DNA from 2 places in the Paraburkholderia sp. BR10882 genome. Region 1 is predicted to be linked to the other one. Evidence: riboswitches for the same ligand, from Rfam matches in the RefSeq annotation. Region 1 holds a riboswitch; the other holds the start of a gene.
What was found. Region 1 has a riboswitch for thiamine pyrophosphate ahead of AB3X99_RS35095 (FAD-dependent oxidoreductase). Riboswitches for the same ligand answer to the same signal wherever they lie in the genome.
Positions count from the first base shown of each region.

Region 2: another riboswitch for thiamine pyrophosphate. It lies ahead of thiC (phosphomethylpyrimidine synthase ThiC); the one in region 1 lies ahead of AB3X99_RS35095 (FAD-dependent oxidoreductase).

Region 1 covers NZ_JBFPKP010000023.1:26,375-30,788, forward strand. The annotation lists gene AB3X99_RS35085 (thiazole synthase) at 1-719, opposite strand, end outside; gene thiS (sulfur carrier protein ThiS) at 800-997, opposite strand; gene AB3X99_RS35095 (FAD-dependent oxidoreductase) at 1,040-2,188, opposite strand; TPP riboswitch at 2,453-2,567, opposite strand; gene AB3X99_RS35100 (ABC transporter ATP-binding protein/permease) at 2,879-4,414, shown strand, end outside.
Region 2 covers NZ_JBFPKP010000006.1:352,021-356,434, reverse strand. The annotation lists gene AB3X99_RS18495 (hypothetical protein) at 1-88, opposite strand, end outside; gene AB3X99_RS18490 (glycine zipper 2TM domain-containing protein) at 407-628, opposite strand; gene thiC (phosphomethylpyrimidine synthase ThiC) at 841-2,772, opposite strand; TPP riboswitch at 2,877-3,006, opposite strand; gene AB3X99_RS18480 (GreA/GreB family elongation factor) at 3,104-3,511, opposite strand; gene AB3X99_RS18475 (EamA family transporter) at 4,311-4,414, shown strand, end outside.

The DNA.
Region 1 (4,414 bases):
GCGGCGCGCCCCGCCTCGACACCCAGCGCGAACGCGCGCGCCATCGCCTCGGGGTGCGTGGCCTGCGAAACGGCCGTGTTGAGCAGCACGCCGTCGAAGCCCCACTCCATTACCTGGCACGCGTGCGAAGGCACGCCCAGGCCCGCATCGACGATGAGCGGCACATCGGGCAAGCGCTCGCGCAGCACGCGCAAGCCGTAGGGGTTGATCACGCCCTTGCCGGTGCCGATCGGCGCGCCCCACGGCATGAGCGCCTCGCAGCCGGCGTCGAGCAGACGCCGGCCGATCACGAGGTCCTCGGTGCAATACGGCAGCACCTTGAAGCCGTCCTTCACGAGGCGCGACGCGGCCTCGATCAGGCCGACCGGGTCGGGCTGCAGCGTGTAGTCGTCGCCGATCAGTTCGAGCTTGATCCAGTCGGTTTCGAAGACTTCGCGCGCCATGTGCGCCGTCGTCACCGCCTCGTTGACGGTGAGGCAGCCGGCCGTGTTCGGCAGGAGCGGCACGCCGTGGCGCTTGAGCAGATCGAAGAAGCCGGCCTCGGCGGTGCCCTCGTTCATCTGGCGGCGCAGCGCGACGGTGATCATGCCGGGGCGCGCGGCAGCCATGGAGTCGGCGAGCGATTGCAGCGACGGATAGCGCGACGTGCCGAGCAGCACGCGGCTCGCGAAGGTTTCGCCGTAGAGCGTGAGCGCGTCGGCAGTGGTTGTGGTGGTCATGGGTTGGAATCCTTGGCGGTGTCGTGAACGCGCTCGCCGTGTATGCGATGCGCGCGACCGGTGGCCTGGGCGAGCGAGGCTCAGCCGCCGGCCACGGGGCTCACGACGTCGAGGCGGTCGCCCGCCTGGAGCGAGCGCGCGCCATGCTGGGTACGCGCCACGAAATCGCCGTTCAGCGCGACGGCGAACGGCGGACGCGCGCCGAATGCGGTGAGCGCATCGGCGACAGTCGCGCCCTCGGGCAGCGTGATCGGCTTCTGGTTGATTTGAATGTCCATGGCAAATACGTTCTCAAACTGCGGATTATTTCTGGTGAGGCGTCAGGCCGGCTCGTGCGCGCCCTGCGCGTGCAGCATGTCGCCCCAGCGAGACGCGCGGCGCAGCGACTCGAAGGATTCGGCATCGCTCACGCGGGCGTCGAGCAGCGCCTGGGCGAAGCGCGCGGCTTCGTCGGCGACTTCCGGCGCGATCATGAAGCCGTGCCGATAGAGACCGTTCACACGCAACGTGGTCTTGCCGTCCCAGATGAGCGCCGGGCGGTGGTCGGGCAGCGTCGGGCGGCACTGCGTGTTCAACTCGAGGATGCGCGCCTCGCCGAACGCCGGATGCACCGCGAACGCCGCGCTCAGCAGTTCGAGCGCCGAGCGCACGCTCACCGGCGAGCGGTCCTCGCCTTCGATCTCGGTCGCGCCGATCACGAAGACATCGTGTTCCTTGGGCGCGATATAGAGCGGATAGCGCGGATGCAGGAGCCGCACCGGGCGCGTGAGCGTGATGCCCGGCGCGTGCACGCGCGCGACTTCGCCGCGAATGCCGCGCAACCCCGGCAGCGCAGGTTTGGCGCCCAGCCCGCGGCAATCGATCGTCACGCGCGCGGGCGGCGGATTGGCCTCGTCGACCGTGGTGTGCCAGTGGGTTTCCACGCCGCGCGCAGCGAGCCCCGCCGCCAGAGCGGCCAGGGCCTGGCGATTGTCGAGCTGGCCCTCGCCTTCGAGCAGCCAGCCGCGCGCGAAGCGCCCCGCGAGCGCCGGTTCGGCGGCGTCGAGCTGCGCACCGGCGAGCGCGACGAAGTTGGCATCGGCGAGAGAACGCGGCGCGTTGGCGCGCACGCGGCGCTCGAAGAGCGGCGCTTCGGTGCGATCGGCGCTATGCCAGACCACGAGCGTGCCGTTGCGCTGGAAGAACACGGGCTCCGGCAACTCGGCCAGAATGCGCGGCCAGGTTTCGAGCGATGCGACGCCCAGCTCGGTAATGAGCATTTCGGCGACGGCAGCCTCCGCGAGCGGCGCGAGCATGGCCGCCGCGACCCAGGCTGCGGCTTCGCCGCCTTCGGGGCCGCCGCGCTCGTAAAGCGCGACGCGATGGCCCTCGCCGGCCAGACGCCATGCGACGAGCCGGCCGCTCAGGCCGCCGCCGAGCACGGCGAAGTCGGGCACGCTGCCCACGTCAGGGTTGCGGGCGCGGCTCATGACGACGCTCCGTCACGCAAGGCGAACGGCAAGGCGAACGCGATAAGAATCGGGGAACAAAGAGAATAGGCGGTCATCGTATCCTTTCCGTACGGCAGCAGCAGACGTACCCAAGGACGAAACCGGCTGGCAAGGCCGACCGTGGAGGCTATGCGGCGCAGACGGCCCGATACGGAATGCGTATACGAACCCAGGCGCCCAAAGCGCAGCCCGGCGGGAATCCTGGCGCCCCCGCCTTTTCAAAACCCAGGCTGGGCGCTCCGGTAAGACTTTCTGGAAACTTCCCGCGCCGGTATTACCCGGATCGGGTGCAAAGGGTTTCTCTCAGCCTCACTGGCGGCATGCCCGGCATACCGGTGAAGCACCCCTGTTTCGTCAACGACGATTAGACCACAAAACGCGCGCGGCCCGCAAACCTCGGCGGAACCGGGGGGCGTGGTCTGGCACAATGCCCTGAACCCGCCTCTTTCGCCTCGCGAGCCCGCGCGGTGAGACAATGAGCGCCACGCTACGGCGGCGCCAGCGTGCGCTTTTGTCTCCACGCCTCGCGCCGGTTTTGGCTCCGCCTGTGGCCCGTTAAGACTCACTTAAGCGCCCGACGACAGAATCGCTGCAAAAATCGCTGCAACGCTGCCGCCGTGCGGCGCGCGGCGCATGCCCCCAGCGGGCCGCCACACCTTCAGGACGCACATGACCAACCAACCTGCCCGCGCCACGCCCGATCAGAACGAGCATCAGAAGATCACCGCGTGGAGCCTGATCAAGCCCTACTGGGTCTCCGAGGAACGCTGGATCGCCTGGGGCCTGCTCGTCGCGATCATCGTGATGAACCTGCTCGTCGTGTGGATCAACGTGCGCCTGAACGGCTGGAGCGCGGAGTTCTACAACGCGTTGCAGGCCAAGGACGTCAAGCGCTTCCCGCCGCTGTTGATGACCTTCACCGAACTGGCGTTCGGCTTCATCATCCTCGCGGTGTATGGCCGCTATCTGCGCCAGATGCTCGGCTTTCGCTGGCGTCAGTGGCTCACCACGCGGTTCCTGAACGAGTGGCTCGGCAAGGGCGCGTTCTACCGCATCGAGCGCGACCGCCTCGCCGACAACCCCGACCAGCGGATCAGCGACGACCTCCAGTCGTTCGCCACGACCACGCTCTCGCTCACGCTCGACCTGCTCTCGACGGTCGTCACGCTCATCTCGTTCATCACGATCCTGTGGACGCTCGCGGGCGCGCTCACCGTCACGCTGGGTGGGCAGCCGCTCGCGATTCCGGGCTACATGGTGTGGGCCGCGGCGCTCTATGCCGTGTTCGGCTCGCTCGTGATCCAGAAGGTCGGCCACCCGCTCGTGTCGATCAACTACCAGCAACAAAAGGTGGAAGCGGACTTCCGCTTCGGCCTGATCCGCCTGCGCGAAAACGCCGAGCAGATCGCCCTCTACGACGGCATGGACACCGAGCGCAGCAACGCGCAGGGCCTCTTCGCGCACATCAAGGACAACTGGTGGCGCGTGATGAAATACACGAAGCGCCTCACCTTCGTGCTGAGCTTCTACGGCCAGATAGCCATCATCTTCCCGCTCGTGGTGGCCGCGCCGCGCTACTTCGCGGGCGCCTTCACGTTCGGCGTGCTGATGCAGATCTCGCAGGCGTTCGGCACCGTGAGCGACTCGTTCTCGTGGTTCATCAACAGTTACTCCACGCTGGTCGAATGGCGCGCTACCGTGAATCGTCTGCGCGAATTCGTGCGTGTGGTGCACTCGCCGCGTCTGAAGGAATCGGTCTCGCCCGCCACCGAGCACGGCGGCATCAACCTGCACTTCATCGACAACAACGAGCTCGCCACCGAGCATCTCAAGCTCTCGCTGCCCAACGGCACGCCGCTCTCGGAAGTGCGCGACATCGCCATCAAGCCGGGCTCGCGCTGGCTCGTGCGCGGCCCCTCGGGCGCAGGCAAGAGCACGCTGATGCGCGCGCTCGCGGGCCTCTGGCCCTTCGGCGAAGGCTCGATCGACGCGCCTGTCGATGCGCGCATGATGTTCATCCCGCAGCAGAGCTATCTGCCCATCGGCACGCTCAAGGCAGCGCTCACCTACCCGTCGCCTGCCGACGACTACAGCGACGAAGACTGCCGCGAAGCGCTGCGCGCCTGCCGCCTCGAAGAGTACGTGGATCGTCTCGGCGAATCGGCGCACTGGACGCGCGTGCTCTCGCCGGGCGAGCAGCAACGC
Region 2 (4,414 bases), on a different contig from region 1:
GGTAGCCGTAGGGGGCGTAGTAGTAGCAGCCGGAAAGCGCGGGGAGCGCGCTCGCGGCGGCGATCACAAGCACAGACGGACGTTTCATGGCGGGCTCCGCGAGTGGCGAACGGCCGCGCAGGATGATCGCCATCAGGCCCGGGCCGTCTGATTCGTTCGAGCTTACGCCGTACCAACGCGCTTTGCGTCGTGCTTCGTTAACAGAATATTTCGCGTAGCCGTGCCGCTGCGACGACATCGACCCAAGCAAACGCGGCGCAGCCCGTGAGGGTCTGCGCCGCGCATCCTTCCCTGATGCACGCCGTGGATGGCGTGTTGCCTGTCGTGTCGTTTCTGCTCTGTGCCGTCGCTTCGATCGTGCAGCCCGTCGTGCAGCCGCATCGTCGATCCGTACTGGCGCTAACGCTTACTTGCCCACCTGATTGCCGATCACGCCACCCACCGCTGCGCCGCCCACGGTCGAGAGCGCATTGCCGCCGATCGCCGCGCCGGCCACGCCACCCACGCCCGCGCCGATCACCGTATCGCGGTCGCGTCTCGACATGTTGTCGCAAGCGCCGAGACTGCCCAGCACGGCGATGAGTGTCGTCACCGTGAGTAGCGTGCGTGCACGTTTGAGCGTATTCATTTTTCGACTCCCTACGCATGATGCGTTCGAGTGTGCGGTGCGGCGTGCGCTGGCACGCACGCTGCGCCTTCGACACCCTCATGCTAGCCACGCGACCCGTATCAGGGTGTGTGCGCTTGTCAGAGAGTTGTGGGAATCGTTAGTAAATGTTTCGGCGGGCGGCGAGCGCCCGCCGGGGCGTAGTGAGCCCTGAGTCAGCCCGAAGTCAGCGCTTACTGGCGCTGATAGATTTCGGCGCCTTGCTTGATGAACTCGACCGCCTTCACTTCCATGCCCTTCTTGAGGGCCTCGTCGTCGCTCACGCCTTGCCTGGCCGCGAAGTCGCGCACGTCCTGGGTGATCTTCATCGAGCAGAAGTGCGGGCCGCACATCGAGCAGAAGTGCGCGACCTTGGCCGAGTCCTTCGGCAGCGTTTCGTCGTGGAACTCGCGCGCCTTGTCCGGATCGAGGCCGAGGTTGAACTGGTCTTCCCAGCGGAACTCGAAGCGCGCCTTCGACAGTGCGTTGTCGCGCACCTGCGCGCCCGGGTGACCCTTCGCGAGATCGGCCGCATGCGCCGCGAGCTTGTACGTGATGATGCCTTCCTTCACGTCGTCCTTGTTCGGCAGGCCCAGGTGTTCCTTCGGCGTGACATAGCAGAGCATGGCCGTGCCGAACCAGCCAATCATCGCAGCGCCGATGCCCGAGGTGATATGGTCGTAGCCCGGCGCGATGTCGGTGGTGAGCGGCCCGAGCGTGTAGAAGGGCGCTTCCTTGCACCAGTCGAGCTGGAGATCCATGTTCTCCTTGATGAGCTGCATCGGCACGTGGCCCGGGCCTTCGATCATCACCTGCACGTCGTGCTTCCACGCGATCTGCGTGAGCTCGCCAAGCGTCTTCAGTTCGCCGAGCTGCGCTTCGTCATTGGCGTCGTAGATCGAGCCGGGACGCAGGCCGTCGCCGAGCGAGAAGCTCACGTCGTATGCCTTCATGATTTCGCAGATCTCTTCGAAATGCTCATAAATGAAGGACTCCCTGTGATGTGCGAGACACCACTTGGCCATGATCGAGCCGCCGCGCGAGACGATGCCCGTCATGCGGTTCGCGGTGAGCGGCACGTATTGCAGGCGCACGCCCGCGTGAATCGTGAAGTAGTCCACGCCCTGCTCGGCCTGCTCGATGAGCGTGTCGCGGAACATTTCCCACGTGAGGTCTTCGGCTTTGCCGTTGACCTTTTCGAGCGCCTGGTAGATCGGCACCGTGCCGATCGGCACTGGCGAGTTGCGGATGATCCACTCGCGCGTTTCGTGAATGTGCTTGCCGGTCGAGAGGTCCATGACCGTGTCGCCGCCCCAGCGGATCGCCCACGTCATCTTGTCGACTTCTTCGCCGATCGACGAAGTGACCGCCGAATTGCCGATGTTCGCGTTGATCTTCACGAGGAAGTTGCGGCCGATGATCATCGGCTCGCTTTCCGGGTGGTTGATGTTCGCCGGAATGATCGCGCGGCCGCGCGCGATTTCGTCGCGCACGAACTCGGGCGTGATTGCCTTGAGCGCGTTCTCGCCGAAAGCGGCTGCGCCGAACGCCTGGCCCGGATGCTGGCGGCCCATCATCGCCGCGAGCTTCGCGCCGTTCGGGCCACTCGCCCTGAGGCTTTCCAGATACTCGGCGCGGCGCTGGTTCTCGCGAATCGCGATGTATTCCATCTCCGGCGTGATGATGCCCTGGCGCGCGTAGTGCATCTGCGTGACGTTCTTGCCCGCCTTCGCGCGGCGCGGCGTGCGGTGCAGGCCGGGGAAGCGCAGTTCGGCCGTCGCGGGGTCGGCGGCGCGCTCGCGGCCGTATTCGGAGGAGAGGCCCGGCAGCGCTTCGGTGTCGCCGCGCTTTTCGATCCAGCCCTGACGCAGCGCAGGCAGGCCCTCACGAATGTCGATCTTCGCTTCGGGGTCGGTGTACGGACCCGAGGTGTCGTAGACGTAGATCGGCGGATTCTTCTCGCCGCCGAAGCCCGTGGGCGTATCCGCCTGCGTGATCTCGCGCATCGGCACGCGGATATCGGGCTGCGAACCGGTCACGTAGATCTTGCGGGAATTGGGCAGCGGCGCGATCGCGGCTTCGTCGACGTGCGCGTTGGCGGAAATGAACTTCGGATTCGCGTTCATGCGTCTCTCTCTCCATGCAAAGCAAAGTGGGAACAGCGGCTTAGCAGGAGACGAGACGGAACGTGGACGGACTTCGCTGTGATGAGGTGAGGCGCTGAGCGATGTTGCGAAGTCCGGACGCTTCCCTGCGCTGGCATTATCCAGATCAGGTTCAAAGGGTATTTCTCACCCGCGAAATACGCTGCACGACTTTCGTTCGATGCGGCGCATGACGCAGGACCCCCGCGTAAGCAAGGCCAAACGATACACCGCGCTGCGACGATCTGGCAAGTGCCATCTCGCGCGCGATGTGCCAGGCGCGGGGTATCGCGATGTGTAGTGTGGCCCCAGCTTACAGCGTGAAATCCTTCGAAGCTTCCGGCTGAAACAGGATGCGCTCGATCTTCAGGGTTTCGACCGCGCCGCCCGGCGTCGTGAAGCGCACGGCGTTGCCGCGTTTCGCGCCGAGGAGCGCGAGACCCGCGGGTGAGAACACGTTCAGGCGCCCGGCGTCGACGTTCGCCTCATGCGGATAGACGACGGTGTACGTGAGGGATGCGCCGTTACGCTCGTCCACGAGCGTGACCTGCGAGTTCATCGTCACGACGTTGGCGGCCATGTCGCGCGATTCCACGATCACGGCGTGTTCGAGGAGTTCGTCGAGCATGGCCTGGCGCGCGGGCGCGGCGCCGGGTTCGGCGGCGCATTTTTCGAGGCGGGCGACATCGAGTTCGGTGAAGTAACGGATTTTCTTCGACATGGCAGTCTTCCTTGCGATCCAGAAAAGATTCGAGGTAACGGCGAGGGCTGGGAGCGAACTCGCGCAATCGGGCGCGGGCCGCAGCGGGGCGTAACGGCGGTGTAACGGATCGGCCCGGAGCCCGACCGACCGGCTCCGATGGGTTGGGGGAGGCGGTTCAGTGCGGACGCCGGGCGGCGTAAAGCGGAGCGGAGAGAGTAGCTAGGGCGCGCGCTCGGGTGTCGAGAGGCCACGGCGCGGTTCGCTCGCGCTCGGCGCGTACGCGTGCCGACGCGCCGCGCAAATGACGCGGCGGCAAGGCGAATACGGGACGCGAAACGAGCGAAAGCATGGCGAGCGGCGTGTATGAAATCCGGTTGGTGAAAGTTAAGCGAAAGGTTTTGTCATGCTAGCACGGTCTTCCCAGCGCGGCGCAACGCGGCCGTTACACGGCAATATGGTGCGCGATCCGCGGTCCTCGCTTGCGCCGCTCACACTGTGACGCGCACGCAACGAATCGCTGCGCATAAAGCATCCTGAAAGCATCCGCAACACCCGGCGTTGTTGCATAATGCGCTTCGCCCGTCCCGGGTGTCCTTCGTACTCCGTCTTTTTTCGCGTTTTTGCGCATCTGCACCATGCCGTCGAGCTTCACACGTCCCGCCACCTTGCTGCCGGGGCGCCCGCGGTCCTGCCTTTCACCTGCCGCGGTGAATTGACGATGCCTCCCCGTTTGCCTTTCCACGTGAACACTCAATCTTTATTCGCCGGGGCCCAGCAGGTCGCAGCCGCGCTATGGCGTTTCGCGCGTGCCGTACGGCTGCCGCAATCGCGCACCGGGCGCGTTGCGCTCTCGCTCGCCGTCGTCTACTTCGTTTGGGGCTCGACGTATCTCGGCGTGAAAGTCGCGCTCGATTCTTTCCC